Regions from separate parts of the Paenibacillus sp. RC21 genome, predicted to be linked through region 1. Evidence: a T-box and tRNA genes for the amino acid it is inferred to sense, from the RefSeq annotation. Region 1 holds a T-box; the other regions hold tRNA genes.
The links. A T-box is a leader RNA that pairs with one kind of tRNA and senses whether it is charged. The one in region 1 lies ahead of leuS (leucine--tRNA ligase), so its partner is inferred to be a tRNA-Leu.
Positions count from the first base shown of each region.

Region 2: it has a tRNA-Leu gene. The T-box ahead of leuS (leucine--tRNA ligase) is inferred to sense a tRNA for this amino acid. The anticodon was not compared.
Region 3: it has a tRNA-Leu gene. The T-box ahead of leuS (leucine--tRNA ligase) is inferred to sense a tRNA for this amino acid. The anticodon was not compared.

Region 1 covers NZ_JBIYCS010000002.1:740,626-743,773, reverse strand. Annotated here, with positions in the region: gene ABIA61_RS08655 (class I SAM-dependent DNA methyltransferase) at 1-771, shown strand, start outside; gene ABIA61_RS08650 (tautomerase family protein) at 857-1,243, opposite strand; T-box leader at 1,419-1,676, shown strand; gene leuS (leucine--tRNA ligase) at 1,738-3,148, shown strand, end outside.
Region 2 covers NZ_JBIYCS010000002.1:548,322-551,469, reverse strand. Annotated here, with positions in the region: gene ABIA61_RS07805 (hypothetical protein) at 1-136, shown strand, start outside; gene ABIA61_RS07800 (YnfA family protein) at 191-517, shown strand; gene ABIA61_RS07795 (hypothetical protein) at 616-768, shown strand; gene ABIA61_RS07790 (hypothetical protein) at 841-1,032, opposite strand; gene ABIA61_RS07785 (hypothetical protein) at 1,167-1,325, opposite strand; tRNA gene ABIA61_RS07780 (tRNA-Leu) at 1,574-1,659, shown strand; gene ABIA61_RS07775 (PTS transporter subunit EIIC) at 2,177-3,148, opposite strand, start outside.
Region 3 covers NZ_JBIYCS010000001.1:157,753-160,900, forward strand. Annotated here, with positions in the region: gene ABIA61_RS00790 (carboxymuconolactone decarboxylase family protein) at 1-315, shown strand, start outside; gene ABIA61_RS00795 (YhjD family protein) at 456-995, opposite strand; tRNA gene ABIA61_RS00800 (tRNA-Leu) at 1,216-1,299, shown strand; gene shc (squalene--hopene cyclase) at 1,726-3,148, shown strand, end outside.

The sequences.
Region 1 (3,148 bases):
GCTTCTTACCGGAAGTTTGCCTATGTGTATGATGAGCTGATGCAGGACATGCCGTACCCGGACTGGCTGCGTTTTGCTCGGCAGGCCTGGGATCAGCATGGTATGCCGCATACGGTGGCAGAGCTGGGCTGTGGGACGGGCTCCATTACGATTCCACTGGTCAACTCGGGCTTCGAGGTGGCTGGCATCGACTTGTCTTCAGATATGCTGGCAGTAGCCCGTCGCAAAATGGAAACGACTACGCAAGGACAGCGTTTGTTCCGTGAGGGTAGCATTCGCTGGATAGAGCAGGATATGCGGGAATGGAGTTTACCAGAGCCTGTGGATTCTGTCATTTCTTTTTGCGATTGTCTGAATTATTTGCTGGAGGAAGAGGACATTACTGCTACTTTTCGCAGAACGTATGCCGGTCTTAAGCCTGGCGGAACCTTTCTGTTCGATGTACATCATCCCCAGACGTTTGTGCGTTATGATGATGAGCAGCCCTTTGTACTGGACGAGCGCTCCATCTCATATATCTGGACTTGTGCGTTGGACACTCCGCGCTGTGAAATTGAGCATCATCTCAGCATTTTTGCGAGAGCAGAAAATGAAGGGCGCGATGTATACCAGCGGTTCGAGGAGATTCATGTGCAACGTGCCTATGACCCGGACTGGATGAAAACGGAATTGTCCAAAGCCGGTTTTCGCGATGTGAAGGTATATGCGGACTTTGAATGGGTAGAAGCAGTAGATGACGCGGCCAGATTATTTTATGTTGCTGTAAAATAATGAAGCTTTATCAGGCTAATATAGGACAAAGAAAGACGCTTTTCATGATGACATGAAGGGCGTCTTTTTGCATAAGAGCTTCAAATTATATGTTTACTTTATAGTTCAGTTGAAGTTCATCACCGGGTACACCGCGAATGCCCCAATTCTGTTTCGGTGTCTCGAATATAGTAATTTCAAGATCCTGCGGGGCAATGCCTAAATTGTTAATTCTTTGGAATAGCAGCTGGATGAGGTGCTTTTTAGCCTCTGTCGTTCTGCCTTCAAACACACTAATTTCAATAATGGTGTATGCCTGCGAGCGATCGTGGGCAAATATGAAGTCTTCCTGATTCATCGGGAAAAAACGATGAAACCTTTTGTCGGGGGGATATTGGAACGCATCCACCACAGCGAAGTGAATCACATCTGAAAGTTGCTCCTTGATTGGATTCAGTGCTTCTTTTATTCCGTAAATTTTAATTTGTGCCATGTCTCAGCTCACCTTTCTCATCTCAACTCATCTCAATCTGGCTCGGAGCTAATTATAAAACATTTGCCTCCGTGTGTCATGGAGCAAACGAATGAAGTTGGTGTTTAGCACCAGATGTAGTCCTTATTTGACTTTTTTCGCGGTTTTCAATATAATAGTGCCATTATTAACGGTTAAACAATCGCTGATGAGGAATAGTAGTTTTGTCTGGACATGTAGAGAGCCGGCGGATGGTGCAAGCCGGTTGACAGTGCAAAGTGAACTCGCCTCGGAGATATGCGCCCAACGCAGGAATGCCCTATACAGGTGCTTGAACCCTGTTATTAACCCGCATCGGATCACCTCCGTTATCAGGTGCAAAGGGAGTAGAAGGCGAAGAACGCTTTCTGCTAACTAGGGTGGTACCACGGGAATATAACCTCTCGTCCCTAGCGCTGACACGCTACGGGATGCAGAGGTTTTTTTGTTGCATACCGTTTGAGGAGGAAATGACAATGACAGACACACAGCCGAAGCACGGCTATCAACCGCAAAGTATTGAACCAAAATGGCAGAAATATTGGGATGAGAACAAAACGTTCCGTACCGGGGAAGAGCCGGGCAAACCGAAGTTTTATGCTTTGGATATGTTCCCGTACCCGTCTGGAGCTGGTCTGCATGTAGGCCACCCGGAAGGTTACACGGCAACGGATATTGTTTCACGGTATAAAAGAATGCGCGGCTATAACGTACTGCATCCGATGGGTTGGGACGCCTTCGGTCTGCCTGCCGAGCAGCATGCGCTGGATACGGGAGAGCATCCACGTGAAATTACGGTAAAAAATGTTAATAACTTCCGCCGTCAAATCAAATCGCTTGGCTTTTCATACGACTGGGATCGTGAAATCAGCACAACAGACCCCGATTATTATAAATGGACACAGTGGATTTTCATACAGCTGTATAAGCGCGGTCTTGCTTATGTAGCTGAAGTGCCTGTGAACTGGTGTCCTGCATTGGGAACGGTGTTGGCGAATGAAGAAGTAATTGACGGCAAGAGTGAGCGTGGCGGTCATCCGGTTATCCGCAAACCTATGCGTCAATGGATGCTGAAAATAACGGAATATGCTGATCGTCTGCTGGATGATTTGGAGGAGCTGGATTGGTCCGAAAGCATTAAAGATATGCAGCGGAACTGGATCGGCAAGTCTACTGGGGCAGAGGTTCATTTTCCAATTGAAGGCCATGACAAGCAATTAACGGTATTTACAACCCGCCCGGATACGCTGTTCGGCGCAAGCTACTGTGTGCTGGCTCCTGAGCAGGAATTGGTGGATGTTATCACTACACCTGAGCAAAAGGATGCCGTAAATCAATACCGTGAACAAGCTGCCCGTAAAAGCGATCTGGAGCGTACGGATCTGGCGAAGGATAAAACGGGTGTCTTCACAGGCGCTTACGCGGTGAATCCGGTGAACGGTGAAAAGCTGCCGATCTGGATTGCTGACTATGTGCTGGCAGGCTACGGAACAGGCGCGATCATGGCTGTACCAGGTCACGACACACGTGACTGGGAATTTGCGAAGCAATTCGGGCTGAATATCATTGAGGTTGTCCAAGGTGGAGACGTGGCTAAAGAGCCATACACCGAGGATGGTCCGCACGTCAACTCAGGTCCGCTGAATGGACTTACGAATGAGGAAGCCATTCCGAAGATGATTGAATGGCTTGAAGCCGAGGGTAAAGGACAAGGAAAAGTGACGTACCGCTTGCGCGACTGGCTGTTCAGCCGTCAACGCTATTGGGGCGAGCCGATTCCGGTGATTCATCTGGAAGATGGAACGATCAAAACAGTTTCTGAGGATCAACTGCCGCTCGTACTGCCGGAAATGGATAACATCAAGCCTTCAGGCACAGGAGAGTCCC
Region 2 (3,148 bases), 190 kb from region 1:
AGCCAAAGCGAATTTTGATGCGAACCAGCGGAAGCTTCACTCTGAGGGAGCCTCTGGCTTATGGCGTCAGGTCAGCAATCTGCTTATTCTGGTTGGCGTGATTGCGTTGATTATTATTTTAGGTCGAGTGCTCTAAGGATAACATCTAAAAATAAAACCAAGAAGATTAGAAGAACAGGGGTGTGAAGTGGTGTTAAAGGCAGCGTTACTTTTTATGCTGGCTGGCATAGCCGAAATTGGGGGAGGGTACTTGATCTGGCAGTGGCTGCGTGAAGGGAAGACATGGTATGTCGGACTTTGCGGCGGGGTGATTTTGGCTGTCTACGGAGTCATTGCGACCTTTCAGGTTTTCTCCTCCTTTGGGCGTGTGTATGCAGCATACGGGGGTGTCTTTATAGTCCTTTCCATTGCATGGGGATGGTGGATTGATAAAAAGACACCTGATTTGTACGATATCGTGGGTGGCTTGATTTGCTTGGTCGGAATAGCCGTAATACTTTTTCCCCGATCTGGATGATAGGACAAAAAACCCTTTTTTATTTTTTTGAAAAACATGACTATTGATCTACATAAATGAGCTTCATATTCCGAAATAGAACTTAAGGAGGGGGTTCTATGAACTGGAATCAAATGAAGCTTAGAATGAAATTTGGCCATGCTGTACCGAAGAGTGAAGGGAATTTCTCAGTAGGTATCGTATGGGGAATCCTGATTAGTGTTGTGCTTTGGGTCTCGATTATTGGCTGGTTTATGCTTATTTTCAAGTGATCTCTAGGAATCACTATATAAGGCTGTTTAGTTAAATGCTACTTAAGTAACCCGTGCCCTATGACCCAGGTTTTAATCTGTAAAATCGTTACGAAGCTTGTCCAGGCCACGGTTTATAGCTTCATCAATCATATCTGTAGCAGCAGGAGTATCGGCATTGATGTCAGGAATACGATTAAAGCCTGGCTCGCGCTGATCTAACGACTGTTCATGTTCGACCTGATCGACGGTGCGATTCTTTTCTTCCCTAATGTTTTCTTTCATAATACATCACACGCTCCTTTACGAGTGCAAGCATATTGTACGCTTTATATAAACGTTAACGCTCAAGGCAGCTAAAGCGGCTATAATAATAAAGCCGGGGAGGAAATAGCTCCCGCCCGGCACTTCCCAAACGACTAGCGATGCTCAATCAGATCAATCGCTCCCAGAACAACATGAGCCAGTCCGAAACCGAGAATGCCTGTAGCCGCAAGCTTGTACTTACTGCTCAGCAACACAGCGCCTGAAGCCGATACTACCGTTCCAAGAACAGCTGGAATCATACCTTCACGCATTCGTAACACCCCTTCTGGTAGTTTGGAAAGACGTTTATTATTGTAATTCAAATGGGCCCAAGTTATACAAAAAAGAAATTTTATTGTTTTAGAAAAAAACACTTTACAACTCGATGAAATTGTCGTATTATATGTTGGTGCCCAATAAAACGGTATTTACATAGCGAGAACCATTTTGTACATAAGCTGGATGTTTCTCCGATACTTATAAGTCAAGTAAGTATGAAAAATAGCGTTCCTAAATTTATGCCGGGGTGGCGGAATTGGCAGACGCACAGGACTTAAAATCCTGCGGTAGGTGACTACCGTACCGGTTCGATCCCGGTCCTCGGCATTAGTATGCTTTACCACGGTCACATCAGAGTTAAATGTACGAAAATAACAAGAGGTCCTGTATATCTGCGGAATGTTCCGTTATAGGTATACAGGGCCAACGAAACGCCTCACCGTTACTATCCGGAGGGGCGTTTTTTGTTTTGTCAAGATTACGGTGTATTAATCCGAACGCGGGCAACGGGACCGATAGGCGACAATTATTTAATAACCATCTGGTTACTGTAAAGAAACAAAAGACAGAGGGCCAGCAGTTCGGTCGATGTTGATGTGCTGACTGTGATATTAGCTGTACCTAACGAAAAACGTTTGTTGAGCTTCGAACTACACGGCCATGTTCGTGACGCTGGATACTGGCACACGTCCACTGGAGGGTGCAAAAAGCCGAATACGGGCAACAAAGAAAGTAACTGAAGGGCCTGACAACACTTATACAGTAGGTCAGGCTCCACTCATAATCTTAGATACTTTAAAACGATTTATTGATCTTAAAAAAGCTTGGAAGCCATGACAAACGATTATTTGAGCTGCGTAGGTTCATTTGCTCTCGCAACATCTACTTTGCTTAGAAACAGATAACAGATTGTAAAGGAGAGTGCGACAGCAATGATCATTCCGGAAATGGCATAGATAAAGTAAGGCCCGAAGTAAGCGGGAATGCTAAATATACTCGATAACACATATCCATACAATCGGACACCGAAAAAGCTGATAAAAGCCGAAGCAACTGAACTTGCGATGATGGCGGCTAGAAAAGCTTTTTTGTACTTAGCTAGAACACCGAATAAAGCGGGTTCAGTAATTCCCAAAAGACCGGAGACGGCGGCTGAAACAATAATAGATTTTTCTTTAGGTGTGTTTACCTTGTAATACACTGCAAATGTTGCGCCTACGATTGAAAAGTTAGCCATACACATCATAGGCATTAACATATCGTAACCTTGTGTTGCAAAATTCTGCAAAGCAATCGGAGTCATTGCATGATGCATGCCAGTAAAGACGGCCAAAGGTCGAATCGCACCAACAACAACGCCAGCAAGGATGGGAGAGATACCGAATAAGCCTTGAACAAGCCAAGCCAAGCCATTGCCTAGGTGAATGCCAATGGGACCGATAACGGATAATGCAAGGAAGCCCGAAATAAACAAGGTTAACGTTGGCGTAACTACGGTTTTTAACACTTCTGGAATAAACCTGTTGACGATTTTATGAATATGGCTCATCGCCCATACGGCAAAGATAATCGGGATTACTGTACCGGTGTAGTTAAACACTGGGATAGGTATAAAGCCTAAAAACTGAAACGAGGAAAGTTCCCCGGCCTTGGCCGCATCCACCATCGTTGGAAACATAATGGTAGCAGCGATTGCTATCGCTAAATATTCGTTGGTTTTGAAAATTTTAGCCGCCGATGCTGCCAGGAAAAACGGTAAAAACGTAAATACTCCGCTCGCCATCATGTTAATGATCTGAATGGTTTCGCTTTGATC
Region 3 (3,148 bases), on a different contig from region 1:
GAGAAAATACATGCGTATAAGGATCAAATCAGTCATTTGGAAGATAAGCTGCCGGAGGTAGTTCATGCATATCACCGTTTCACCGGGGAGTGTTTTCAAGCCGGGAGTCTGGATGAAAAGACCAAGCAACTGATCGCGCTAGGTATTGGTTTGTGTGCCAATAATGAGGTATGCACGTTTTATCACGTGGACGAGGCTCGGTCCAAAGGAGCTAGTGATCAGGAGATTATGGAGACCATTGCTGTAGCCGCAGCGGTAGGCGGAGGACATGCTCTTAGCCAAGGGGTTACTCGTGTGCAGAAGGCGCTGCAATAAAGCGAATGATTTATGGGAATTCTTCATACACCGTTCATAGCGGGTAGGAATGGATAACGATAGCTGATGTTTATGTAAAGAAGCTTCCGAGCACGGTTGGTGTCTGCGGAAGCTTCTTTTGTTTGCGGACTGTGCGGGGATTATGCACTTCCGCTTGCGGCAGAAGCAGCAGGGCGAAGCGATTTACGCTTATAGGCCGAGGAGGATGTAACCAGACTTCGTTCAACAAACCGTAGGGGCTTGGAAGCTGAGCGGCTGTCTGGAAACTCGGGGCGAAGTTTTTCGGGTAAAGGGGAGGCAGCTGTATGAGGCATAGAGGTTGAGAGCCCCAGATAAGCGCGCATTCGTTCATACATTTCTTTGCGGAATACAGGCATAGCCATACTGAACTGCTCTTTATTTCCTTTACTTATATAGGTGGCGTGAACGCCTGAGTGGTTTTGTTGTATGTCCAAAACACGAATATGACATTTATTAAATTCATGTTTTATTTCAGATAGTAAGATTCCGGTACGATCTACTCCTGCGTTAACCATTTCGACATAAAGATCAGGCGTTTTCAGCATACCGCTTTCTTCAAGAATAAGACTGTCCCGCTCAAATACCTTTTGAATAAAGGTAAGGAGCAGATAATTTTTCACAAGAGACAATTCATTCTGAGTAGTAACTGAAGAGATCATAACCATTCACCGCCTTAGGAAAATGTGATGATATTCCATATCTGACTGAACGAAAAGAACTAGTGTTCTTAAGAACTTATGTTCTTATTTTAGTGTATTATTTCTAATTTATCAAGAGGGAATGGAAATATAAAGTGTTTGACTTCTTCTTATGAGCATGGTATGATCTATCTTGTCGCTAAGAAAGATTGGTCTTTCGAGGACAAACGACAACATATATGCGGTCGTGGCGGAATTGGCAGACGCGCACGGTTCAGGTCCGTGTGGGCTAACCCCCGTGGAGGTTCGAGTCCTCTCGACCGCATCATCTTAACAATGAACGCTCTTGAATTTCCCCTGTGGAGATTCAGGAGCTTTTTGCATATTCGGGATATGTAAAGTGGTACTCATGACACCCAGATGTAACCCCTCATGAATGTTTGCTGCATTGGTGTAAGCGTCTAAATCGCCAAGTACGAGAATGACTGTAAATGCGGTCTTGCTTTTGATTTGTTTCTGGCGACGGATTTCAAAATCTGGCTGGACATTCTATAATAGCAAGGAGTATCATGACTGTTTCTGAAAAAGCCAACTTTATATCGCACCAACAAAAGAGTCTGTAGTCCTGAAATGGTATGGGGCCTTTTTGGTGTTTAATGCTTAACCGTCAGACGACAGCAAGCGGCACATCATTTCCTCGTACCGGCGTTCATATAATGTACATCATGACGTTATATGGAGGTACAAGAGAATGGGCGATGCACGGAGCACGGTCGATGAGGGGACAAGGAAGCTGAAGAACTTTTTTATGCGCCAGCAGCATCAAGACGGATCATGGCATTTTTGCTTTGAGAACGGGGTGACGATGGATGCTTATGTCATGATCCTCTTTCGGATATTGGATATACAGAATGAAGAGCTGATCCGGCGTCTGCATGATCGCATCCTTGTGGAGCAGCAGCCGGAAGGCTGTTGGCGTTGGTACCGGGACGAGCAAGAAGGTAATTTATCCGTTTCAATTGATGCCTATTATGCCCTGCTCTATTCCGGGTACAGTGAACCGACGGACGAGTCGATGGAGCGGGCCAGGCGTTACATCCAATCGCAAGGTGGACCGGGGAAATCGACCAGCATTCTGACAAAGGCGATTCTCGCTGCAACGGGGCAGCGCAAATGGCCAGCATCGATCTCGTTCATACCGCTGGAGATCATCCTTTTTCCTGCCTATATGCCAATTAATCTGTATGAATTCTCAGGTTATTCCCGCATCCATCTGATCCCTATGCTGATCATGGCGGACCGGAATTTCTCTATATCAACGAATAAGGCTCCCATTGTATCCGATCTGTTCGATTCACGCTATGATGACGATGAGCCGCAACCTCAGGAGCACCGGGAGATCGCGGAAAGCATACGTATCGGTCTCAGCAGACTTCTCGGAACTCCCCGTTATATCCATGAAGCAGCTCTAAACAAGGCGGAGCAGTTCATGCTGAATCGAATCGAATCGGATGGCACCCTATACAGTTATGCGAGCAGCACCATTCTCATGGTTTTTGCCCTGCTTGCACTGGGCTATGATAAACGGCATCCGCTTATTTTAAAGGCCGTTCAAGGGTTGACAGAGATGCAGTACCGCTTTGACGGTAAAGCTACCATTCAGAATTCGCCCTCAACGATCTGGGATACGGCCTTGATCTCCTATGCGCTGCAGGAGTCCGGCGTCGCCGGGGATCATGAGGCCGTGCAGCGGTCGGCAGCCTATCTCTTATCCAGACAACAGGACAAAGCGGCGGATTGGAGTGTTCATAATCCGGATACGGTTCCTGGCGGCTGGGGATTCTCCGAGACCAATACCTTAAATCCCGATGTAGACGACACAACAGCCGCTTTAAGAGCGATTCACTGCCTGTCCCGTTCGGATCCTAAATATCGTGACTCATCCACTCGGGGACTAAACTGGGTTATGTCTATGCAAAATAAAGACGGCGGTTGGCCTGCGTTCGAAAAAAACACCAATAAGAAAATGCTCACATGGCTGGCCATAGATGGTGCCAAGTCCGCCGCTATCGACCCTTCGGGAGCCGACCTTACTGGACGCACATTGGAATACCTCGGAAATTGTTGCGGATTCGACACGAGGCACGATTTCATCAAACGGGGGGTCAACTGGC